DNA from 2 places in the Iodobacter arcticus genome. Region 2 is predicted to be linked to the other one. Evidence: predicted binding sites of a transcription regulator. Region 2 holds the regulator's gene; the other holds the start of a gene.
The links. The regulator FNR, encoded in region 2, switches genes on or off when oxygen is low (the NO sensors DNR and NnrR bind a similar motif). The targets are predictions, from matches to a motif close to TTGATNNNNATCAA.
Positions count from the first base shown of each region.

Region 1: a site for FNR is predicted at 1,696-1,709, ahead of gnd (phosphogluconate dehydrogenase (NAD(+)-dependent, decarboxylating)). Genes of this name have one in related genera too.

Region 1 covers NZ_JBHTBQ010000006.1:326,433-331,269, reverse strand. Annotated here, with positions in the region: gene ACFQNF_RS04280 (U32 family peptidase) at 1-270, opposite strand, end outside; gene ubiU (ubiquinone anaerobic biosynthesis protein UbiU) at 478-1,476, opposite strand; gene gnd (phosphogluconate dehydrogenase (NAD(+)-dependent, decarboxylating)) at 1,852-2,823, shown strand; gene ACFQNF_RS04265 (bifunctional helix-turn-helix transcriptional regulator/GNAT family N-acetyltransferase) at 2,863-3,774, opposite strand; gene ACFQNF_RS04260 (M13 family metallopeptidase) at 3,931-4,837, shown strand, end outside.
Region 2 covers NZ_JBHTBQ010000044.1:190,520-195,356, forward strand. Annotated here, with positions in the region: gene ACFQNF_RS18400 (sulfite exporter TauE/SafE family protein) at 1-84, opposite strand, end outside; gene hemN (oxygen-independent coproporphyrinogen III oxidase) at 89-1,492, opposite strand; gene fnr (fumarate/nitrate reduction transcriptional regulator Fnr) at 1,627-2,376, shown strand; gene ACFQNF_RS18415 (hypothetical protein) at 2,383-3,102, shown strand; gene ACFQNF_RS18420 (efflux transporter outer membrane subunit) at 3,171-4,520, opposite strand; gene ACFQNF_RS18425 (efflux RND transporter permease subunit) at 4,594-4,837, opposite strand, start outside.

The DNA.
Region 1 (4,837 bases), on a different contig from region 2:
ACAGCCGCCCGCCTCGGCCAGCTTTTTTAAGCTAGAAAGATCACTAGCGGATTCCAACAGTGCTTGAGACGAAATCACCACTTCCTTACCTGCTGCACGCAGCTGCTCCGCCACCTCCAGCCAATCCGCGCTGCGCAACTCGTGGCGGCGCGAGCAAACCACCTCGCCCAGATAGATCACATCCACCGGCCAACTCGCTGCCTCGGCGTAGAAATCCAACACTTGCTGCTTAGGCCAGTAATAAAGGATAGGGCCAAGAGAGAGTTTCATTGTTATTCCTAATGGGTCTGCTTTTATAAGCCCATAATTTGTACTTGTAAGGCAGGTAAACCCCGCGAAACGATATAAAAAGATACGCGGCTTGCAACCCAATCCTATCAACATAAGCGAAATGTTTTTTGTAGGGCGGGTGAAACCCGCGAGCGATGCTGAAAAATACGCGGGTTGCACCCGCCCTACGCCTAGACACGAGCTAACTCATCGCCACGGTCTGCTATACGCACCCAAGGTTTGCTGATGTCCTTCGGATACTTTATCCAGCGTGGCTTGCCAAGCGGGTTTGACTGAATAGCGCGGGTCGGCCGAGGCGTCGATCGCCATACGTAAGGTCTTGGTCACCTCGCTCACGTAAGATGGGCTGCGCTGGCGGCCTTCTACTTTGATGGCCGCCACGCCGATACGTATCAGCTCGGGCAAGATCGAAAGGGTGTTCAGGCTGGTCGGCTCTTCCATGGCGTAATAGGTATCGCCATCGACTTCAAAGCGCCCCTTGCATAGCGTGGGATAACCCGCTGGCTCGCCTGCTTCGAAACGATCGATCAACACGCCATTTAAACGGGCATCCATACGCTCACCTTGTTTTTCCCAGCGTACAAAATGCGCAGGGGAACATACACCGTGGGTGTTCGGCGATTGGCCAGTCACATAGCTAGATAAAATACAGCGGCCTTCGGCCATCACACAGAGGCTGCCGAAACCGAATACTTCGATTTCTACCTTGGTGTTTTTAATCACGTATTCAACTTGCGGCAGGGTCAGCACGCGCGGCAGCACGGCACGGCGCACGCCAAAGCACTCGTACGCTAAATTAATCGCTTCAAAATTAGTCGCCGAGCCTTGCACCGATAAATGCAAATGCAGATGGGGATGAGTGCGGTAGGCGTATTCCAATAGCCCCAGATCAGCCAGAATCACCGTATCAGCACCCAAATCTACCGCTTTATCGACCGAAGCACGCCAATCCGCAATCCGCCCTGCTTGGGCGTAAGTATTAATTGCGATTAATACTTCACGGTTTTTAGCATGGGCATAACGCACGCCCTCGCTAAGCTGCGCATCGCTAAAATTAAGGCCTGCAAAGTTTCTGGCATTGGTAGCGTTTTTAAAACCGAGGTAAACCGCGTCAGCACCTTGGTCAACGGCAGTTTTTAAAGCAGGCAAGCTGCCCGCTGGGCAAACAAGTTGGGGCAGGGCCATAAGCACCCCCGAATGATAAACATAGGGGAGCTTAAAGAGAGATGGCGTAGTGCTTTTTAAGCTAAATCAAACAAAGCCCACAATGATGGACAGAAAAAAGCGTGCGGCCACCAAAAAGTAGCAACGCACGCACCGTACCCACACACAGAGAGTCTGTTCACAAAGCCCACACGCTTTATGACGACTTTTTAATCATAGTGCACTGCAATATATTTTGCCTTAATCGAGATCAATTTTGCAAAAATAAGCAAAATTCTCGTATAAAACATTGAAAAACACCATTTACTGCATTTTGTAGGCATTTGCTTCGCACTACGCACAATGCATAGTGCCATAATTCCCAATTGGCAGACATGCGACTAAGGTTCATGCTGCATGTTATTCCCGCTGGGGCACAAGCCCAGCAACGAAAACCAACAAACAAGGATGCTCAAAATGCAAATTGCAATGATTGGCCTCGGTAAAATGGGCAGCAATATGACACGTCGTTTGGCCGCTGGCGGAGCCACCGTATTTGGCTTTGACGTAAGCGCCGAAACACGTACCCAGCTTGCCGCTGAACACGCCAATATCCGCAGTTTTGACTCCGTAGCCAGCCTGATCGCAGAAATGCCAAGCCCGCGCGTGGTATGGATGATGCTGCCAGCGGGTGAAATCAGCGAAACCATGTTTGGCGAGCTAACCGCACTGATGGCACCAGGTGATTTGATTATTGATGGCGCAAATGCCATGTATAAAGACTCACAACGCCATGCAAAAGAACTGAACGCCCTAGGCTTTAAGTTTATGGATGCAGGCGTATCAGGCGGCGTATGGGGCTTAGCTAACGGCTACACCATCATGATTGGCGGCGAAAAAGACGCATTTGCGATGGCCGAGCCTTTCGTTAAAATCTTGGCCCCAGCATCAGATCGCGGCTGGATTCACGCAGGCCCAGCAGGTAGCGGCCACTATGTGAAGATGGTTCACAACGGTATTGAATACGGCATGATGCAAGCATTTGCCGAAGGCTTTGCCCTCTTGGAAGCCAAAAAAGAACTGAATCTTGATCTGGCTGAAGTCGCTGAAACATGGCGTCATGGCTCCGTGATCCGCTCTTGGCTACTCGACTTAACTGCCGACACGCTGAAAAACGACACCAAGCTAGACGACATCCAACCCTTCGTTCCTGATTCAGGCGAAGGCCGCTGGACCGTGCTAGAAGCCGTAGAACTAGGCGTTCCTGCTCCGGTTATTGCAGCGTCGCTATTCCAGCGCTACACCACCCAAGGCAAAGGCGATTACGTCGCTAAATTGCTATCGATGATGCGCAACGCCTTTGGCGGCCATCATGTGGCCAAGAAGTAAAAGCTGCACTAAACCCCGTCTTTTTAAGGCGGGGTTTTTTTATAGGTCCCGTAGCATAAAAATCTCACAAGAGTGATGCCCCGTCTTCCCCATAGGCTGAGCAATCTGCCTAAAGCCCATTTTTGTATACAGGGCCAAAGCAGCGGGCAAGCTAGCCGTCGTTTCTAAATAACACTGCCGATACCCTGCCTGCTTAGCAAAATCACACGCCATCATCAGCAAACGCTTGCCCAGCCCCAAGCCTCGGCAATCATTCAATAAATACATCTTCTGCAACTCACACACCGATGCATCTGCCCCGGCCAGTGGTGCAATCCCTGCCCCACCCAATAAAGCCCCCGACTCTTTTTGAATCACCCAATACGCCGCCCCAGCCTGCTGATAGCAAGGGTAAAGCTGATCCAAATGCGGGTCTGCCACGCCATACCCCTGCTCTTCACTCAGACCATGCTCAGCAGACACCTGCCGAATCACCGCCGCAAGCGCCGAATTATCCACCTCTACCATCAAGCGAATTTGATAGCCCCGCTGTGCACGCGCCGCGTTTAAAGCCTGCCGGTATAAATCTAAGCCCGCCTGTAAGCGCTGCTGCTCCGCCGAATCGAGCTGCTGTAAAACACATTCAATTTCTACATCGTATTCAGCATGTACGGCACGCAAAACATCCCGCCCAGCCAAAGTTAAAGCAGCCTGCTTGCTGCGCTTATCACTAGCATGGGCCTGCCATTGAATCAGCCCCTCTTCCGCTAATTTTTGCAGTGTGCGGCTGATATTAGATTTATCGATCCGCAGACGCTCAGCCAATTGCAAATTGGTCTGCATTGCTTGCTCCAGCTCGATCAAAATATGCGCCTCAACTGGGCTAAGATCGACCTTGCCACATTTTTTAGAAAACACGCCCAATTCACGGACAATATCCCGCGATAAGGATCTTAATGATCTTGCATTCATACCAGCTCAAAAGTAGTTGCGTTTTACAACTATATTTCACTCCTTAACAAAATACAATAAGCAACAGTTTTTTACATCTCGCTTACCCCAATATATTTAAACAGCATAGCCACGTAAATTCATCGCTAATCCCTCAATAAATAAGATCTCCGCCCCATGTCTAATCCAATTCGTACCGCCATTGCTGCGCTATTTATTGCAGGCTCCGCATTAAGCCAGGCTAATAATTTAGTGATAGAAGCCAATACAATGGATAGATCGGCTGATCCTTGCAGTAATTTTTATCAGTATGCCAATGGAAAATGGCTGGAGGATCATCCTGTGCCTGCGGATCGTGCTCGCTATGGGGCTTATGATGAAGTTTCTGAACGCAATCTCACCGCGCTTAAACATATTATTGAAACAGCGGCGAAATCAAATAGCAGCAACCCTTCTACACAAAAAATCGGAACATTTTATTTAAGCGGAATGGATGAAGCGCATTTAGAGGCTGAGGGTGCTAAACCATTGGCGGCGCGTTTAAGCCAAATATCTGCAATAAATACCCAACAAGACTTAGTGCGCGTCTTAGCCCAATTGCATAAAGAAGGAGTTAATCCCTTATTTAATTTTTATGTCGGCCAAGATGCTAAAAATTCGCTGCGTTATATTGTCGATTTATCTCAGGGTGGCTTAGGATTACCAGATCGTGATTACTATTTAAAAACCGACAGCAAACACAAGAAATTACGCCAACAATATAAAGCGCATTTAATAGAGATGTTTGGTTTATTAGGCGATAGCCCGAAAATAGCAGAGAAAAATACCCTACGTATTTTACGTTTAGAAACAGGCCTCGCCAAAGTATCGATGACTAAAGTTCAGCAGCGCGATCCTGAAGCCACTTACCATTTACTGAAAATTAAAGACTTGCAAAAATTAAGCTCGCATTTTGCTTGGCAAGCTTATTTTGCAGAGCTGGGCATAGACGCGCCCAATGAGCTGAATATTTCCCAGCCTAAATTCTTTGCCCATATTAATAATATGCTTAGCGTCATACCGATGGATGATTGGAAAACCTATT
Region 2 (4,837 bases):
AACGACACCACCGCACATTCCAACACAATGCCCGCCCCCTAATAAACCGGCTAAAAACAAAGCAAGAAAATCTAATTCCAGCATTAGTTTATATCAACTTAGAATAGCTCCCTGCGCGAGGGGCATGACGCAAATAGCGATCAAAAACCATGGCAATCGAGCGGATCAAAAAACGCCCCTTAGGACTAACAATGATTGAATCGTCTCTCACCTCAAGCAAACCCTGAGCTTGAAGCGGCATAAGCAAAGCAAGCTCTTCAGAGAAATAGCTTTTAAAATCAATCAAATAAGCCAATTCTACAGGCTGAAAACTCAATTCAAACTGGCACATTAAAGATTGAATCACCGAGCCACGCAAAAAATCATCGTGTGTGATCATCAAGCCACGCTCTATCGGCAAACGATCTTTATCTAAGGCCAGATAATAAGCATCTAAATCTTTTACATTCTGGGCAAAACAATTGGCCACTTTGCCGATTGCTGACACACCAAAAGCCATCAGATCGCAATCGGCATGCGTTGAATAACCCTGGAAATTCCGATGCAACTGCCCTCTTCTTTGAGCAATTGCCAGCGGATCATCAGGTAAAGCAAAATGATCCATGCCGATATAGATATAACCCGCGGCAAGAAGCTGATTCACACTGCTTTGCAAGATGTCGAGTTTACCCTCTGTTGAGGGTAGCTGCCCAGCATCAATGCGTCTTTGCGGCATAAAACGCTCGGGCAAATGGGCATAGCTATACAGGGCCAGCCGATCTGGGCGCAAAGTGAGGACACGCTCAATCGTCTGGTACATCCGGGCCTGAGTTTGATGCGGCAAGCCGTAAATCAGATCAATACTCACGGACTTAAAGCCATTGGCACGTGCGGCATCAATCACCGCTCTGGTTTCTTCCTCGGTTTGAATCCGGTTCACCGCTTTTTGCACCTGCGGATCAAAATCCTGCACGCCCACGCTCATGCGGTTAAAGCCAATTTGCCCTAACAATGCCACAGTCGCCGCACTGACTTTGCGAGGATCGATTTCAATTGAAAACTCGCCATCAGGCTTTAAATCGAAATAATGACGAATACCGTCCATTAATCGCGTTAATTGTGCATCGCTCAGAAAAGTGGGTGTGCCGCCGCCAAAATGCAACTGAGAAATCTTGCCACGCTTAGTTAATAATGCGGCCTGTATTTTTACTTCTTTAAGTAGATAATCGAGGTATTGATCCGCTTTACCCTGATCTTTTGTAATGACTTTATTACAGGCGCAGTAATAACAAATGGTATTGCAAAAGGGCAAGTGAAAATACAATGACAGCGGTTTTATTCCAATACCGGGCTGTTGCTGGCGCACACTTTGCTCATAGCGATCTGCATCCATTACAGCAAATCGATCCGCAGTGGGGTAGGATGTATACCTTGGCCCTTTCCCGCTGTGTTGGCTTATCAAGTTTCGATCAAAATCAAGTGGCTGTAAGACCGTAACATTATTTTGAAGCATGCTGTTTTATCCTTATTTATCATATGAGTGCAGCTTGCCTAGATTCATTTTTTATAACCTTGATCGATATCAATATCTGCACCGGAAATAACTTGCAGTGATGGATATCTTAAAACACTGAATTGAAACGCCCAATGACACCGACATCTCATATTCCAGTACGTGACCTTAGCCTCAAGCACCTGCGCCAAAGCTGCATTAATTGCAGTTTGCGTGAGCTTTGCTTGCCGATTGGTCTTTCCGCTGATGAAATGCGCGAGCTTGATCACTTAATTACCCAAGCCAAGCCGATTAAGCGCGGTGAAGCGCTCTACCGTGCAGGAGAGCCATTTCGCTCCCTGTTTGCGATTCGCTTAGGTTTTTTTAAAGCCAGCGTAATTTCTGAAGATGGTCGCGAGCAAGTCACCGGCTTTCATATGACCGGTGAGCTCATGGGCATGGATGCGGTTAGCTCTGATCTGCATACCTGTGATGCCATTGCCTTAGAAGACAGCGAAGTCTGCGAGCTGCCTTTTACTGATATGGAAGAACTCAGCCGCCGCATCCCGATCTTGCAACATCATCTTTATAAAATGATGAGCCGCGAAATTGTGCGCGATCATGGCGTGATGCTTTTATTGGGAAATATGAAAGCAGAAGAACGTATTGCGGCTTTCTTGCTAAATTTATCTCAACGCTTTGCCATTCGGGGATATTCTGCCAGCAGCTTTCATTTACGCATGACGCGTGAAGAAATCGGCAGCTATTTAGGCCTTAAGCTTGAAACCGTGAGCCGCTCATTATCAAAATTCCAAGAGAACGGCTTAATTAAAGTGCAAAACCGCTTGATTGAAATTCTCAATCCTGAGGCACTCAAACAATTGATTAACAACTGCCAACAATAAGCCACTATGACTCTATTCAATGGCCCTGTTTTATTTCTTGCCCCAGCGGCCATTCTAGAGTCATTGCAATCTCGGCTTAAACCCTTGCAAATGGCACAGCTCATGCTGCTGCCGCTTGATATGCAATCGCAAATCCCCTCTTTACCCCACAATGGCCTGCTTATTTCTGCAGGCCATGCTGATTTAGCAGGCTATTTGCAAAGCGCTCAATGGGCGCAGGCACAAGGCTGGCATCATATTGATCTGGCCCTGATTGGCGAGCCTCAGTGCGCCGCACAATTAGGCTGGATGATGGCCGCCAGCGGCGACGACACAGCCCTACAGCTTGCCGCCCCTCTGCTCGATGCCTTAGCCCCGGCAGGTCGCAACAGCTGGCTGCATGCCGGCGGCAAAGGCGCAGCCAGCTTTTTGGCGCTGCTACAGCACATCATGATGCAGCCCCTTATTGAAAGCTGGAAAGTCATCTTTCCAAATGGCAAGCCATCACCCAAAGCTGATTTAAGTAAGCTAGCCGAGCTGCAAACCGCACAATGGCAAGCCATCGCCCCGCTTTGCCAGCAATATTTAGCTTTGGCAGAAAATAGATCTTTTCAAGCACTGCACACACAGCTCAGCGCCTTCAGTTTGCCAGAGCATCAAGAGCCAGCAGCTGCGCTAGCGCAATTTTTAATGCAGTTTTTTCGCCGTGCAAACACGCCCGCATCTCATCATCAGCCAAACAGTTGATCTATCAAACAATAAAAAACAGCCCCAACTGGGGCTGTTCGCTTATAAAACCAATCAACTAGCGCGTATTACTTCCCGCCCAAAGCCTTAAACGCTTGTGCCGATGCAGCTAAACGAGCACGACGCGTTTCGATCAGGCCCTGGCTGGCCGCGTAAAACTCACGCTGCGCATCCAGCACATCCAAATAGCCCGACAAGCCTGATGCATAGCGTGCTTCTGCAAGTTTCAGGCGCTGCTCCTGCCGATCAGCAAGGCGTTGCTGGGCTGTTAGCTGCTTACTCAACCATACCTGATCAGATAACACATCGGCGGCGTCTTTAAACGCCAGCTGAATGGTTTTTTCGTATTCAGCCACGGCAATCACTTTCCGGGCTTCCGCAATATCAGCGCCAGCACGCAAGCGTCCACCATCAAACAGCGGCAGGCTGATTTGCGGTAAAAAACTCCATGCACGGTTGCCGCCAGAGAATAAATCCTCCAGCTCATTACTCATCACACCGCCGCTGCCCATTAAAGTGACTTTAGGAAAGAAGGCCGCGCGAGCCGCACCGATATTGGCATTAGCTGCAACCAGCTTTTGCTCCGCAGCGCGCACATCTGGGCGCTCGAGCAAAACGGTAGAGTTTAATCCGCTGGGCAACTGAACGACTTCCGCATTTAAATTGGCCGCAGGCAGGCTCACCGCCTCACCCACCAAAACAGCGAGCGCAGTTTGCGCATTGACAGATTGCCGGGCTAAAGCCGCATGATCGCTGCTTGCGCTATCTTGAGCTGCTTCGGCCTGCAACAGATCAAGGCGATTAGCCACGCCCACATCCATACGGCGCTTCACCACCCGCAAACTTTCGGCCCGCGCCGTAGCGGTTTGCTCGGCAAAGCTGCTGCGTGTCTGTAGGGCTTGAGCGCTGTAATAGCTATTGGCCACATCGGCAATCAGCGTGCTGCGTACCGATTGCTGCGCCTCTTCACTTGCCAGATAGTTGGCCTTGGCCGCTTCACTTAAACGACGCACACGGCCCCAGAAATCCACCTCGTAAGAGAGCAGCGCCAGATTAGCCTCATAGCGGCGGCTGATATCAGCGTCTGGATTGTTGCGGCTGATATTGCCCGAGCCATTGGCATTTACTGAAGGCAAAAAATCCGCCTTCTGAATACCATACAAGGCACGGGCTTCTTCGATTCTGGCCGTGGCGATTTTTAAATCGCGGTTATTAGCCAGTGCTTTTTCAATCACCGCACGCAAAGCAGGATCGCTAAAGTAACTGGCCCATTGCGGTGTATCCACATCCGCAGGTTGGCTACCCACCACACTGGCAACAGGCGCTACAGGGCGAATGTAATCCGGCCCCATCGCGCATGCGCCCAAGCCCAGCGTCATCGCCAGCAGCAGGGTCTTAGACATTAATTGTTTTTTCATACATTTATTACCTATTGGTTCGCGTCATGATTCGAAGAGCGGACGCACCGCCCTTCGAAGACCGGCACGTCTATTAACGATGGTCATCTGCGATTTCGTCGCTGCGTACCATGGTTTTCTCAGGGAAGAAGCGGCGCACCACCACAAAGAACACCGGCACTAAGAACACCGCAAATACCGTAGCCGTAATCATCCCACCCATCACCCCTGTACCAATGGCACGTCGGCTTGCTGCACCGGCACCGGTACTCATCGCCAGCGGCAATACACCGGCAATAAAGGCAAACGAAGTCATCAGAATCGGGCGGAAGCGTAAA